One region of the Pseudogemmobacter sp. TB195 genome, then DNA from elsewhere that is predicted to be linked to it. Evidence: riboswitches for the same ligand, from Rfam matches in the RefSeq annotation. Region 1 holds a riboswitch; the other holds the start of a gene.
The links. A riboswitch is a leader RNA that binds a small molecule or an ion and turns the genes downstream of it on or off. The one in region 1 is predicted to bind cobalamin.
Positions count from the first base shown of each region.

Region 2: another riboswitch for cobalamin. It lies ahead of AC4FS3_RS12505 (aromatic ring-hydroxylating oxygenase subunit alpha); the one in region 1 lies ahead of bluB (5,6-dimethylbenzimidazole synthase).

Region 1 is NZ_JBZEGG010000002.1:155,846-163,473, forward strand. Features, by position in the region: gene AC4FS3_RS03780 (carbohydrate kinase family protein) at 1-386, shown strand, start outside; gene AC4FS3_RS03785 (sugar-binding transcriptional regulator) at 468-1,448, opposite strand; gene AC4FS3_RS03790 (bifunctional aldolase/short-chain dehydrogenase) at 1,611-3,659, shown strand; gene bluB (5,6-dimethylbenzimidazole synthase) at 3,973-4,743, opposite strand; cobalamin riboswitch at 4,807-5,007, opposite strand; gene AC4FS3_RS03800 (bactofilin family protein) at 5,328-5,729, shown strand; gene AC4FS3_RS03805 (DUF1489 family protein) at 5,819-6,247, opposite strand; gene AC4FS3_RS03810 (adenosylcobalamin-dependent ribonucleoside-diphosphate reductase) at 6,432-7,628, shown strand, end outside.
Region 2 is NZ_JBZEGG010000011.1:11,390-19,017, forward strand. Features, by position in the region: gene AC4FS3_RS12495 (DUF4159 domain-containing protein) at 1-1,254, shown strand, start outside; gene AC4FS3_RS12500 (hypothetical protein) at 1,263-3,377, shown strand; gene AC4FS3_RS12505 (aromatic ring-hydroxylating oxygenase subunit alpha) at 3,495-4,733, opposite strand; cobalamin riboswitch at 4,838-5,049, opposite strand; gene AC4FS3_RS12510 (hypothetical protein) at 5,753-6,199, opposite strand; gene AC4FS3_RS12515 (CopD family protein) at 6,685-7,098, opposite strand; gene AC4FS3_RS12520 (2-hydroxyacid dehydrogenase) at 7,155-7,628, opposite strand, start outside.

The DNA.
Region 1 (7,628 bases):
TCGACTATTTCATGCCCTCAGTCGAAGAGGCCCAGGCGATCTCCGGCGCGACGACGGTCGAGGCCGCGGGGCGCTTCTTCCTCGATCGCGGGGTGAAACAATGCGTCTTTACGCTTGGCGGGGATGGCGTCTGTTTCATGGATAACAAGGGTGCCGTAGTACGCCAGCCGGCATTTGAGATCGAAGTGGTCGATACCACCGGCTGCGGCGATGCCTTCGACGCGGGCTTCATCACGGCACTGCATCATAAAATGGATCTGAAAACCGCGCTGAATTTCGCCCAGGCGACGGCGGCGCTGGTGGCGACCGGGCTCGGGTCAGATGCAGGTGTTCAGTCGTTCGACCATACGCTTGAGTTCATGAATACAGCGAAGATCAAAGGCTGAATGCCCTTTGCCGAACCGCCGGAGGGGTGTTGCATCCCTCCGGACCTCTCCTTGTGTGATTTTATCGGGCGAAAGAAAGCGTCAGGGGGTCTGTGCCAGCAGGCCTGCGGCTGTTTCAGTATCGGTCACCAGATGGCTGACATAGCCGCCCTTCAAAGTGGCGCGCAGCGCGGCGATCTTTCCCGGGCCACCTGCGACGCAGACCCGGCGGGGGATGGCGCGCAGCTCTTCAAGTTCGATCCCCATCATACGGCTGTCAAAATCACGGCGAACCTGCTGCCCTTCGGCATCGAGGAAACGGCAGATCAGCACCGCTTCGGCGCCATCTGCGGCATAGGCGTCGATCTCATCCGTGCCGGCGATGCCGGCAACCCGCATCGTGCTGTCCGGCCCGAGACCGCCGAGACCGAAGACGATGGTGCGCGCCTTGCGGATCAGCGCGAATTGCTCGGAAAGTGCCGGCTCCTCCCGCAAGGCGGTGCAGAGCGCGGCACTCGACAGCACCGCAGGTGCATGCATCACCATGCTCAGCGCGCCGAGATTGCGCGCCATGATCGCCGTGCAGAGTTCGGCCGAGAAATCACGCCGCCCCATGGCCGCGCCGGTGACCTGGACCACGCTCAGCCCCTCGACGGGCAGAGAGATCGCATCGGCCACCGCCAGCACCGTGCGCCCCCAGGAGATGCAGAGCGTCTCGCCCGGGGTCAGCATCCGCTCAAGCTGCCGCGCCCCGGCGGCGCCAAGGGCTGCCAGTCGCGTCGCCGCATCGTCTCCGGGCTGCACCGGCACCACCAGCGCCTCTTCGAGGCCAAAGCGCGCGGCGAGGGCCAGCGACAGCGAATGCCGCGCCATCACGCCCGCATCCATGCTGATCCGCACCGCGCCGCGTTCGCGCGCTTCCTGAAGATAATTGACCACGCTGGCACGCGAGACGCCGAGCCGCGCGGCGATATCGCTCTGGTTCAGGCTTTCCTCATAATAGAGCCAGGCGGCCCAGATCACGATATCGTCGAATTCTGCCGGCACGGCCCCCCGCCCGCGTATCTGCGCCTCTGCCGACATCAGTCCCCCTGCCCGTCACGCCCAGTCATGCCATCAGCTTTGCCACGAAACCCAGGCCTTGGCGAGGCTTTCACCGATCTCTTTCGTACTCGCATTGACATTTGACACCAATAACTGTCATTTGACATCAACTCAGACCTGAATGTCCAAGGAGAAGATCCGATGCAATCCCTGTGGTCCGATGCGGATTTCGAGAAAACCGTTGCCGCCTATGTCGCGGCCGGCGTGAACCGCGATGTGGCGATCCGCACCTGGACGACGCGGCTGCTGGGCCAGGTGCCGCAGCTGGTGCTGCATGGCGGCGGCAATACATCGGTGAAAACCGTGATCAATGACCATGACGGCACGCCGGTCGAGGTGCTCTGCGTCAAGGGGTCGGGCTGGGATATGGGCCAGATCGAACCGGCAGGCCTGCCGGCGCTGCGTCTGGCCGAGCTGAAGGCGATGGTGAATTACGAGACGCTGTCGGATGACGATATGGTCATGCTGCAGCGCCGCCTGTTGCTGGATCCGGCCTCGCCCAACCCTTCGGTCGAGGCGATCCTGCATGCGATCCTGCCCTTCCGCCATGTCGATCACACCCATGCCAATGCGATTGTCGCGCTGACCAATCAGCCGAATGGCGAGGCACTGATCCGCGCGCTTTACCCCGAATATATCGTCATTCCCTATGTCATGCCGGGCTTTGACCTCTCGAAGGTCTGCCTCAGGGCCTTTAATGAACGCCCTGATGCGCCCGGGATGATCCTGATCAAACACGGGATCTTCACCTGGTCCGACGATCCGCGTGTCGCCTATGAGGCGATGATCGAGGCGATCACCCGCGCCGAAAACCGCATCGCGCAAGGCAATCCGAAACCATTTGGCACCGCGCCGGTGCTGGGCGGGCTTGCAGACGCGGCAGAGATCGCGCCGATCCTGCGCGGCGCCATCGCATTGCCGGGCGCGCAGGAAGGCCTGCCCCGCCGTTTCGTGATCGAACATCGCGTGAACCAGGATATCCTGGATTTCTGCGGCGCGGAAAATGTCGAAAGCCTGACCCGGCGTGGCAATGCGACACCCGAACATGTCATCCATATCAAGCGCTTCGGCCTGGCACTGCCCGCGCCAAAAGCGGGTGATCTGAAGGCCTGGGCGGCGCTGGTGCGTGAGAAGATCGCGGGCTATATCGCGGATTACACCGATTATTTCACCCGCAACAATGCGCGTGCGGGCGGCATCAAGACCATGCTCGACCCGATGCCCCGCGTCTTCTACGTCGAAGGCGTCGGCGTCTTTGCCGCTGGTCCGACTGCGAAAGCCGCCCGGATCGGGGCCGATGTCGCCGAGGCGACGATCCAGGTGATCCGGGGTGCCGAAGGGATCGACGCTTTTGAGGCTCTGCCCGAGGAAGACCTTTTTGATCTGGAATACTGGTCGCTGGAACAGGTGAAGCTGAAAAAGGTCGCCGAAAAGCCGCTGACCCGCCAGGTCGCGGTGATCACCGGCGGCGCCGGTGGTCTGGGCCTTGCCATGGCCGAGGCGCTTCGCGCCGAAGGTGCCGAGATTGCACTGCTGGATATTGACGCCGACAAGGCCGCAGAGGCGGCGACGCGGCTGGGCGGCATCGGCATCGGCTGCGATCTGACCGATGCGGTCGCGGTCGATGCGGCGATTGCGCAGGTGGCGCTGCGCTTTGGCGGCGTTGATATCCTCGTCTCGAATGCCGGGGCGGCCTGGCAGGGCGCGCTTCTCGACGTGTCGGATGCCGATTTCCGCGCTGCCTTCGAGCTGAATTTCTGGGGTCACCACTATGTTGCCCGCGCGGTGGTGCGGGTGATGCAGGCCCAGGGCACCGGCGGCGCGCTCTTGTTCAACGTCTCGAAACAGGCGGTGAACCCGGGTCCGGACTTCGGCCCCTATGGCACGTCGAAAGCCGCCCTGATGGCCTTGATGAAGCAATATGCGGTGGAACATGCGGCGGATGGCATCACCTCGAATGCGGTCAATCCGGACCGGATCCGCACCGGGCTGATGACCGACCAGATGATCGAAGAGCGCGCCCGCGCCCGGGGCGTCACGCCCGAGGTCTATATGCGCGGCAACCTGCTGCATCGCGAAGTCACCGCCGAAGATGTGGCCCAGGCCGCGCTGGCGCTGATCCGCGCCCGCACCTCGACCGGGGCGGTGATCACCGTCGATGGCGGCAATACCGCTGCGATGCTGCGCTGAGCCAGCCCGACCTGCCCTTTGGCCTGACGCCGGCGGCACGATGTCGCCGGCGCCTTCGTCTGTGCCACACCTGCGGTCCCCCGGGCCGCAGGACAAGCACCGCCGGGACAGGCAGTCCCTCTGCTGCTGCCTGAACCGGATCAAGTCGGGTCGCAGACCGGAACACTGCGGGGGGAATCAATGTTATCCTTCTGTGGCTGACGGGCCGTCATTCTCCCGATCACTGGTCATTGCCAGCCTTCGCCGCGACGACGGCCCTCTGCCCGTGGCGGCGGCCTCTTCCGGCATTGCGCGGGACGGCAGCGGCAGGTCCTCAGCGCCCCTGCCAGCGGTCGGCGAAGACCATGTCTTCCAGCCGGTGACGCTGCCCCCAGCCCCGGACCTCGAGCTCCGGCCGGTCATAGAGGTCGCGCACATGACCAAGGCACAGGAGCGCCACCGGCACCACATCATCGGGCAGATGCAGGATGCGCTTCAGATCACCTTCGCGGAAGATGCTGACCCAGCCGACACCGATCCCCTCGGCCCGCGCGGCGAGCCAGAGGTTCTGCACCGCGCAAACCGTGGAATAGAGGTCGGTCGCGGCATCATGGGTGCGCCCCAGCACCACCGGACCGCCACGTGTGCGATCACAGGTGACGCACAGGCAAAGCGGCGCCTCGGAGATCCCCTGGAGCTTGAGCTGCGAATAAAGCGCGCGCCGCCCCTCGCCGAACATCGCCGCCGCCTCGGTATTGGCGGCCTCGAAAGCGTCACGGATCTCGGCTCGCACGCCCTCATCGCGGATCAGGATGAAATTCCACGGCTGAGAGAGCCCGACCGAAGGCGCGGCATGGGCCGCCGCCAGGAGCCGGAGCAGCAGATCCTCGCTGAGCGGATCGGGCAGGAACTGGCCCCGCACATCGCGCCGCTCAAAGATCGCGCGGTAGACGGCGGCGCGTTCCTCTGCCGAAAAGGCAGCGGCGGTGCCGGGCGCGCGCAGGTCAGGACCGGAAGTGCCCGGATCTGAGCCAAGTGGATCGGAAGGGAGCTGTTCGGCAGGAGCGTGATCGCAACGGGCCGCGAGCGGCAGTTCTATCGGCATGACATTTCCCCTGTCAGGCAAACCGGCGCCCCTGCTGCCGTCCGCGCAGCCGGGGCCGTTCTGGTCTGGCCGGTCTTCTGGCTCGGTTTCATCCCGAAACGGCGCCTTCCCGGCCAAAGCCAGTGGCATCTGCCGCCCGGTCCGCAAAAGCGGTCCACCTTACAGCGTTGGGCACGCGGCGGATTTGCACCGCCTTCCCGATTATCCCTCCGGCCAGGGGCGGCACAGGGTCAGCGCCCTTGCCCGGGCCGGAGAGCACCAGACAGCGTCACTATCAGAGAAGTCCGGCCAGAACGCAACCGCGCCGCCCCCTGATTCGCAGCGACAGGATGCGCCTTGCGATCCGCCCCCGGCCGGCATCGCCGCCCGCACCAGACAGGAGGCCCCGCCCCCAAAGAGCGCGTCTCTCTGTTTCATGCGCCTTTTCACCGGCTTTAGGATGCCGGACGCCGCCCCGTCCCGTCGTGATCATTAAGTTTCGGCAGAAAACCGGCTTTCCCCGGCCTCGGCGGTCGCAGTCCACTTGACCCTCGCGCCGCAATTCCGCCTTATCGCCCTCGAGACGCTTTCAGAAAGATCCCCCAATGTTCTCGAAAACTGCCGCTCCGAATGGCGAGCCCGGACAGGCTGGCTCCCAGGCGACCACGCCTTCATCCGGCGCCAGCCGCAGCAATGCGACCCGTTCTGTGCTGGGCTCTGACCTGAAGATCACCGGCGAGATCAGCTCGACCGGCGCGCTTGAGGTTCTGGGCGAGGTCGATGGCAATATCACCGCCGACGCGCTGGCGGTCGGGCAGCATGGCCGCATCTCCGGCTCGGTCAGCGCGAAATCGGTCGAGGTGCATGGCCGTCTCGACGGCAAAGTCGACAGCCAGCATTTCATCATGCGCGCCACCGCCCAGGTGACCGCCGATATCACTTATGACACCCTGGTGATCGAGAGCGGCGCCACCATCGAAGGCCGCTTCACCCGCGGTCGCGGCTGATCACCCGCATCTGAAATGGCCGCTCTGAACCGGCACCGGTCGGCAGTTCAGAGCGGGGAGTTCAGATCGGGCCAGATGCGCAAAACGCGTCAGCGCAGGCCGATCTCGGCCAAAGCGCGTTCCAGGTCCGGCGGCAGGCTGTCATCGCCGTCCCGGCCCAGCGTCAGGTCGCGCGGCACGTCCTCCGGGCCGATATAGCGCCAGCCCTGAAACGGGCGGCGCGGCGCGGATTCGGTGCGGATGATCTCGCGGTCCATCACGATGGCGCAGCGGCTGATGCCATCACCGGTCTCGACCCGTTCCAGCGCGGTGATGCGCTGCCGGCAGAGGATCACCCCCTTGATCACCCAGTAAAGCGAGCCGCCCGCCAGCACCTCGGCCTCGCGTTTGGGCCACATGCGGGTGACATGTACCGCCTGCCCCGCAGGCCAGCGCGCCGCATTTTCCTCTTGCCAGGTCGCAAGATCCCCGATGCTTTCGGCACCGACACAAAGCTTGAGTATATTCACGAATCCCATGGCCGGATCATAGGCGCCTGCCCCGCCGCCGCAAGATTGACCGATGGCCTCCGCCTCCCTATCCTGTGGCTCTGGCCGGATCCGGCGCAAATGCTGGCCCAGTCCTCGCGCCGCTGACGGCCCTCTTTGCCGGAGGGTCTGCACCTTGCCCGATACTGCACCCGATGCTGACGCCGCCGACCGCCTGACCGGCCCCGCTGCTCAGGACGGGTCTGTCGCGCAGGATGGGTTTGCCACCCCCATCGCGGCCCGGATCTGGGATATGAAATACCGGCTGAAGAACGCGGATGGCACACCCATTGACCTGACGGTCGCCGACAGCTGGCGCCGTGTCGCCCGCGCCCTTGCGGTGGACGAGCCCGATCCCGCAGCCGCTGAGCCCCGGTTCATGTCGACGCTGGAAGGCTTCCGCTTTCTGCCCGCCGGTCGCATCCTGGCCGGGGCCGGCACCGATCGCGCCGTCACGCTGTTCAACTGTTTCGTCATGGGCACGATCCCCGATTCGATGGAGGGGATTTTTCAGGCCCTGAAAGAGGCCGCACTGACGCTGCAACAGGGCGGCGGCATCGGCTATGATTTCTCGACCATCCGGCCGAAAGGCGCATTGGTGGCGTCTGTGGCGGCGGATGCTTCGGGGCCTTTGTCTTTCATGGATGTCTGGGACGCGATGTGCCGCACCATCATGTCCGCCGGCGCGCGGCGCGGCGCGATGATGGCGGTCCTGCGCTGCGATCACCCTGATATCCTTGACTTTATCAGCGCCAAACAGGATGCGGCACGGCTGAGGATGTTCAATCTTTCGGTGCTGATCACCGATGCTTTCATGGCAGCGGTGAACGCGGATCAAAACTGGGATCTGGTCTTTGGCGGCAGGGTTTATCACAGCCTGCCCGCCCGCGCGCTCTGGGACCGGATCATGCGCGCGACCTATGATTATGCCGAGCCGGGCGTGATCTTCATCGACCGCATCAACCAGATGAACAACGTCCATTACGCCGAGGTGATCAGCGCCACCAACCCTTGCGGCGAACAGCCGCTGCCGCCCTATGGCGCCTGCCTGCTCGGGTCGGTCAACCTCGCAGCCCTGGTGCGGGACCCTTTCACCGAAGCGGCCCGGATCGCGGGCGATGAGCTTGCCGATCTTGTCGCGACCGCCGTGCGGATGCTGGATAATGTGATCGACCAGTCGCGTTTTCCCCTGCCTAAACAAGAGGCCGAGGCACGGGCCAAGCGGCGGATCGGCCTTGGCGTCACCGGGCTTGCCGATGCGCTTTTGATGTGCGGGCTGCGCTATGGCGCGGATGAGGCGGTGGCCCAGACCGATGCCTGGCTCAAAGCGCTGTCACGGGCGGCTTACCTTGCCTCGGTGGATCTCGCGAAG
Region 2 (7,628 bases), on a different contig from region 1:
GGCCAGATCTGGGTGCCCGAGGTGATGCTGAACGCCTGGGGCGAGGAACGAGACGCGGGCGAGGTCGCAGGTGTGCCCGGCGAAGACCTGGCGATTGCGATGGTGGCAGGGCCTGGCCCCGCCCATCCGCCCGGTCTTTACGGCGGTGCCGACCGCCGTGTCGCCCTGAACGTCGTCAGCCCCGAGACCAGGCTGGTGGCGGCGGAATGGCCGGCTTCGGCGCGGGTCGAAGGTCTTGCGACCCCGCCCGAACAATCGCTCAAGGGCTGGCTTTTGTCGGCCGGGCTGGTGGTGCTGCTGGCCGATATCCTTGCCTCTCTCTGGCTTGGGGGGCGGCTCGGCGGCCTGCGGCGCGGGGTTGCGGTTCTCGCGGTGGCGCTTTTGGCCGGGCTGGCCGCGCCACAGGCGCAGGCCCAGGGCAGCGGCGAGACGCCGCCGGCGCCCCCCGAGGCCGCACAGACCACCGACAGCGCGCCGCCTGACACGCCGCAACCCGGCGATGACTTCGCGATCCGCTCCACCTCGGGCGTCTCGCTGGCCTATGTGAAAACCGGCGATTCGCAGATCGACGAGACCTCTGAATTCGGCCTTGTCGGGCTTGGCGACCGTCTCTGGGAGCGCACCTCGATCGAGCCGGAATATCCGACCGGGATTGATCTCGAGGCTGATGAGCTTGCGTTTTTCCCCTTCCTTTACTGGCCGGTTACGGCAGATGCGCCTACGCCGTCGGACGCGGCCTATGCGAAACTGAACCAGTTTCTGCGCACCGGCGGTATGATCCTGTTCGACACCCGTGACGCCAATATCGCGGCCTTTGGCGGCGGCACTCCGGAAGGCCAGGCGCTGCAACGGATCGCCGCCGGTCTGGATATCCCGGCGCTGGAGCCGGTGCCCGAAGACCATGTTCTGACCCGCACCTTCTATCTGTTGCAAAGCTTCCCGGGCCGCTGGGCCGAGGGCACGATCTGGGTCGAGGCGGCCCCCGCAGATGCCGGTCAGGAAGAGGGCGTGCCGTTTCGCAACCTCAATGACGGGGTGACGCCGGTGGTGATCGGCGGCAATGACTGGGCGGCGGCCTGGGCCACCGATGAAAACGGCGTGCCGCTTTTGCCGGTGGGCCGGGGGGCGGCGGGCGAACAACAGCGCGAGCTGGCCTGGCGGTTCGGCGTCAATCTGATCATGCATGTTTTGACAGGCAATTATAAATCCGACCAGGTCCATGTGCCTGCGCTTCTTGAAAGGCTCGGCCAATGAACGGCGCGATGACGGCGCATCTTGTCTTCGATCCGCTGGTGCCCTGGCCGCTTTTATGGGCGCTTGGCGGCGTGACGCTTCTGATGCTGGCGCTGGCGCTCTGGCGGGGCTTGCCCGGCTGGTTTTTGCGCGGGCTTGGGCTGGCTGCGCTTCTGGCGGCGCTGGCCGGGCCGGGGCTGCAAAGCGAGGACCGGCAGAACCTTTCGGACATTGTAATCGTCCTGGTGGATGACAGCGCGAGCCAGGGTCTTGGCGCGCGGGCCGATCAGACGCGGCGCGCGCTGACGCGGGTGGAGGCCCAGGTCGCTGCGCTGGACAATACCGAGCTGCGGGTGAAACACATCACCGATGGCGCCGACAATACCGGCACGCTGGCGATGACCGCCATGTCGGAGGCCCTGGCCGAGGAACCCCGTGCCCGGGTGGCCGCGGTGATCCTGATCTCGGACGGGCGGGTGCATGACCTTGAGATGCGCCCCGATCTGCCCGCGCCGTTCCATCTGCTGCTGACCGGCGAAGCGGCCGACTGGGACCGCCGCCTTGTGGTGCAGAACGCGCCGGCCTTCGCGATCATCGGCGAGGAATTCAAGCTGAAGCTCAGGATCGAGGATCAGGGTCTGGTGCCGCCGGATGTGCCGCAATTCGCCGATCTGACCATCGCGGTCGATGCCGATGCGCCGCAGACCTATTCGGTGCCGGTGGGCGAGGATCTGGAACTGCCGGTCGTGCTGCCGCATGGCGGGCTGAATGTGCTGCAATTCGCCATCGGCCCGACCCCCGGCGAGCTGACCGAGCGCAACAATACCGCCGTGGTGCAGATCAACGGCGTGCGCGACCGGCTGCGCGTGTTGCTTGTTTCGGGCGAGCCTCATGCCGGGGAACGCGTCTGGCGCAACCTGTTGAAATCAGATGCCAGCGTCGATCTCGTGCATTTCACCATTCTGCGCCCGCCGGAGAAACAGGATGGCGTGCCGGTGGATGAGCTGTCGCTGATCGCTTTTCCGACGCGCGAGCTGTTTATCGAAAAGATTGACGAATTCGACCTGATCATCTTTGACCGCTATCGGATGCGCGGCATTCTTCCGATGTCTTACATCGACAATGTCGTCCGCTATATCCGCGAGGGCGGCACGGTTCTGGTGGCCTCGGGGCCGGAATTCGGCGCGGTCGACAGCCTGTACCGCTCGCCTCTGGCCGAGGTGCTGCCGGTGGCGCCGACCGCTCAGGTCATCGAAGGCGGGTTCCGCCCGAAGATCACGGAACTCGGCCAGCGCCATCCGGTCACCGAGGGCCTCGACCGTTTTGCGCCTCAGGGCGAAAACGGCGAGCCGGGCTGGGGCCGCTGGTTCCGGGTTATGGAGGTCGAGAAACTTTCCGGTCAGACCGTGATGGAGGGGCCGGATGGTGCGCCTTTGCTGGTGCTTGACCGGGTGGATGAGGGGCGGATCGCGGTCCTGACCTCGGATCATGCCTGGCTCTGGGGCCGCGGTTATGAGGGCGGCGGGCCGCAGCTGGAGCTTTTGCGGCGGCTGGCACATTGGATGCTGAAAGAGCCGGATCTTGAAGAAGAGGCGCTGACGGCGACCGCCAAAGGCAATGAACTGACCATCACGCGGCGCACGGTGTCCGAGGATCCGCCAGGGCCGCTGATTGTCACGGCACAGGACAGTGCGGTGGAGGGAGAGCCCGGGAAGCCGGTGATCCTTGATATGATCCAGGTGGCACCGGGCAAGTATCAGGTGGTCTGGCAGGCGCCCGAGGCCGGGCTTTACCGGCTGGAACAGGGCGATCTGACGCGGGTGATCGGCGTCGGCCCGGCCAGCCCGCGCGAATTCGTCGAAACCATCGCCTCGGGCGATGCGGTGATCGCGCCGAAATCCGCCGGCGGCCCGGCCTATGGGTCGGTGACCCGGCTGGAGCCGGGCCTGCCTGACCTGCGGCAGGTGGCAGAGGGGCGACCGGTGACGGGGCGCGGCTGGATCGGTATCACACCCCGCGAGGCCTGGATGACCACCGAGGTGCGGCTGGCGGCTTTGCTGCCGGGCTGGGCCTGGCTTGTGCTGACCGCCGGGCTGGTCATCGCCGCCTGGCTGATCGAGGGCCGCCGGGGCGCGAAGCGCTGAGGGGGGGGGCGGGCTGCCGAATGCCCTTTCCCCCTGTTTGCTGCCGGGGAGGCAGCGGCCCGTTTCTGGCAAGCGAAACGAGGCCCGGGTAGAGCCGAGGCCTCATTTTGTCAGGTGTCAGGCGCGGCTGATCTCGTCGAGATACCAGGTGATATAGCGCAGCTCGTTATACTCCATCGGTGCGATGGGGCCTGGCTCGAAGTAATGCGATTTCACGCCGCGTGCGGTGTGTTCGATGATCTTCTTGTCTTCCTCGGTCGTGACTTTCCAGAGCCAGGTCAGGCGGTTCAGATCGTAATCGACGCCTTCCTCTGCGCCGTCTTTCACCAGCCAGATCAGTTCCATCTCGCAGGTATCATGGGTTTTCGGGATGAAACGGTAGATCATGCCGTGATCGGGATAGCAGACCAGAAATGTGGTGCCACCGAGATGGATTGAGGTCACGCCGCCATCATAATCGGTGAAGCGCCCCATCAAAGGTGCGAGGGGGGAGCCATCTTCGGACCCGGTCGAGGCGCCCTCGTAAAGCGCATAGCGGAAAACATCGACCGCCTCGCCGCCCCGGGATGAATTCTGCCAGTGATTGCCCGACAGCACCGAAAGCCCGAGCGCGCAGCTCTTTTCCTCCATGGCGGCATTGAGACCGGCGATCACTTCGGGCGGTTGCTCCAGCGCATGGGTCTGCGAATATTCCGGATGCGCCGGGCCACAGTGATAGCATTCGACATAATTCTCGACCGCCAGCTTCCAGTTCGCGGAAATCGGATAGGTCTCGCGATGGGCGACCTTTGCCGCGCCCCAGCCATATTGGCCGATACTGGCGTGCAGGGATTGCTCCACTTGCGTGAAATCCAGCGGGTCTTTCGCGAAGGAGATGAAGACCAGCCCTTCGACCACCTTCACATGTACTTTTTTCAGCGCATGTGCGGCGCGGTCGAAATCCTTCGGCATCAGCCGGGCCGCGCGCAAAGCGCCGTCCAGCGTATAGGTCCAGGCGTGATAGGGGCAGACGAACATCTTCGCATTGCCCTTGTCTTTGGTGCAGACCTCGGCACCGCGATGGCGGCAGGAATTCAGGAGCCCATGCACCTCGCCCTGCATGTCGCGTGTCAGGATGACCTGTTCATCGCCAAGGCGGAACAGCTCGAAATCGCCGGGCTTCGGGATCACGCTTTCATGGGCCAGACAGTGCCAGTGGCGGCGGAACACCCGCTCCATATCACGGGCAAAGACGTCCGGATCCATGTAGAAATCCCGAACGAGGCCATGGCCCGGGCGGTGTTCCGCGATCAGCCGCGCAATGGCGTCGGGCTTTTGGTCCGGGGTGGAAAAACTATCGTCGTGAAGCGCGCCCAATCTGGCCTCCTGCTGGTTTGTTTGCTGCCCCGGGTGATCGGAGACGCCGGGCTATGGTCCGGGGCGGACCTGCCAAAGCGCTCCTGACTGCCCGCCGCAGCCACGCTGATTTCCGCCTCAGGGCTGGTTTCCGGATGTCTGGCCTGTGCCCTTTCGCGAACAGAAATGGCACCTTCCCGGCCGCTCCTTCAGCCAGTGGGTCCCGCCATGCCACGAAGCGCCGCACCCGTTGCGGGGGCAGCGCCGGCATCGGTCCGGCTTCCCAATTCTCCTCCAGACCTCCCGATATGGTGGCACCCTGATCTGACGCGATCAGAGCAGGCGCTATGTGAAAAACTGTTCTGTCTGCGGCAAATTATGTCGAAATTGATCTGAGGCCCGGAATGTGATGCGTTTCAGGCTGCGGCCCGCCCTCCGGCGCCCGGCTGAGCGCGAAACTGGGCTAAAATGCTGCTTCCGATCATTGCTGATCACGACCAGGGCAAAGCGGGCCCTGGCCCTTTGCCCGGCGATCAGGGCCGTGACGAGGCCTCTGGCTTCCTCACCCGGCCCCGAGGCGGGGGAAGCGGCCTCAGCGCCGAGCGTCAGTTGCGCGAGGGTCTCGGGGATGTCAGGCCTCGCCCGCCCGGGCAGCATCAGCGCGATGTTTTGCGCCGCCGTCAGACCGGGGATCACCGCCGCCGCCGTTGACGCGTGCAGCGCAGACTCGCTCCAATGGTCGGGCGGAACGGCGGAATGGCGTGGCGGTCCGCGCAGCAGATCCGTTGCCGCTGCGACTGGCAGGAAACCGCAGGCCGGATCTCTGTCGGGGCAAACAGATCTTCCATCTCGCGAAAGCGTCAGGTCCGGTTGCACCCCGCCCGCCGACGTCGCGCGCGGTCATGCCAAAGTGTTTGTGAAAAGCGGTGCTGAGATGGCCGGGGCCGGAAACGCCTCAATCATAGGCGGCTTCGGGCAGCGAGCGGCGGTTGCTCCGGATCAGATTGGCGGCGCGTTCCAGCCGCAGATCGCGCAGGCATTCAAACAGTGTCATGCCGGCTTCGCGCCGGCAGCTGCGCTTGAGCGTCACATGGCTGTTGCCGGGGCTTTGGGCGAGATGATCCAGGCAAAGTGTCCCCACGTGCCGGTCTTGCAGCAGGGCCTCGGGCATATCCTGGCCGAACTGCGCGTTCGTCGAAGACCTGACCGATCAGGGCCAGGCATTCGCTTTCTTTGCGAAAAAGTGCCGCCGCACTGGTCAGGCCGTCGAAAGACCTCTCGGGCAGATGCCGCGCCGGGCAGGAGAGGAAAAAGCCCGGCACCATGCCCTGGCCGGGCAGCTCTGCTGTCATCAGGGCGCGCAGACGCAGGCTGACAATATCGGATTCCATGGTGGTCACAAAGCTCAGACAGGCCTCGCCCGGAAGCGTGATCCTCGTGGTCTTGCCCTTGCCGGGCAGGAAATGGGCAGGCTTGATCCGGCGCAAGGTTGGCGGTTCGCAGCGGCGTAGCCTTTCGTGATGTGGCGGTCGGGCCACTGGTAAAGGGACCCGCGCCAGTCGCGCCGCAGGAGGGGCCACTGTCATGCAAATCAGTATCTGTGCAGCCAGAGGCCGCCGGTGGCGCGATATTGTCCATTCATGCTCTTGCCCGCCACGCCCGACAGTTGAGCCAGAATGCCGCGACGGTCCCCTGCCTTGCGGGTCGGGTCTTTCCCATGGCCGGGATTGCCGGGCCTCAGGGGGGTATCGGATTGTCTCTCCGCTCTCAGTCGCGGGGGCGGTCGGATTTCGTACGGCCTCTTCCGCCTGTTGCGAACCTGGTGGCCGTCCTGTTCCTGGCCATTTACCCTGGCGCAATGGCACCATTCGGTGCCAGGTGCCAGGTGCCGGGCCAGGGTCTGAGACAGCTTGCGGGATCTCGCGCCGCAGAGGTCAGGCTCCCCGCGGGCCGGCGTGACGTCGGTCCTGCGTCAGAAGGGCTTTACCACCACGGCCCAGAGGATGGCGATTACGGCAAAGACGCTGATTTCGTTGAAGATCCGCAGAAACAGGTCACTTTCGCGGAACTCGCCGCGCCGCGCGCGCCAGACCATGCGGCCGGTCCAGATGTAATGGATCACAAGAAACGCGACGAGGCTCAGCTTCAGATGCAGCCAGGGATCAAACCCCCACCAGCCGATAGCCAGCCAGAGCCCGGTCGCAATGGCGATCACCATCAGCCCGGCCGAAAAGCGATAGAGCCGCAGGGTCAGATCGCCAAGCGGTCCGAAAGCGCCAAGGCTGGCCCATTCGCGCTTCCAGTAGATCAGCGCGCGCGGCACCGCGAAGATCGAGGTCATCCAGCCCATCACGGCCAGAATATGAATGATTTTGATCCAGTCCATCGGCTCAGGTGGCAGATTTCCCCCTCTTTGATCAAGGGAGAAACTGTCGCAGGGCCTCAGTAGCCCCGGATACGGTCCACCAGATGGAGGAGGGGCTCGCCCGTTTCTGCGCGGCGGATGTTTTCGGCAATCACCTGTGAGGCGGTCACCGCGCGGGTATCGGCGGCAACATGCGGCGTGATGGTGACCTTAGGATGCGCCCAGAACGGGTGGTCCTGCGGCAGGGGTTCGACCCGGAAGACATCCAGCGTGGCATGCGAGATCTGGCCGGCATCCAGCGCCGCGATCAGCGCGGCATCGTCAATCAGCGGGCCACGCCCCGGGTTGATGACCACGGCGCCCGGGGCCGTCATCGCGAGCGTGTCTGCATTGAGGATATTCTGCGTGTCCGGCGTGTTGGGCAGCAGGGTGATGACGATCTGCGCATCGCGCAACGCTTCCCGCAGGCCGGCCTCACCATGAAAGGTTGCGAGGTCCGCGATGGATTTCGGGCTGCGGCTCCAGCCTTTGACCGGGAAATTCAGGGCCTG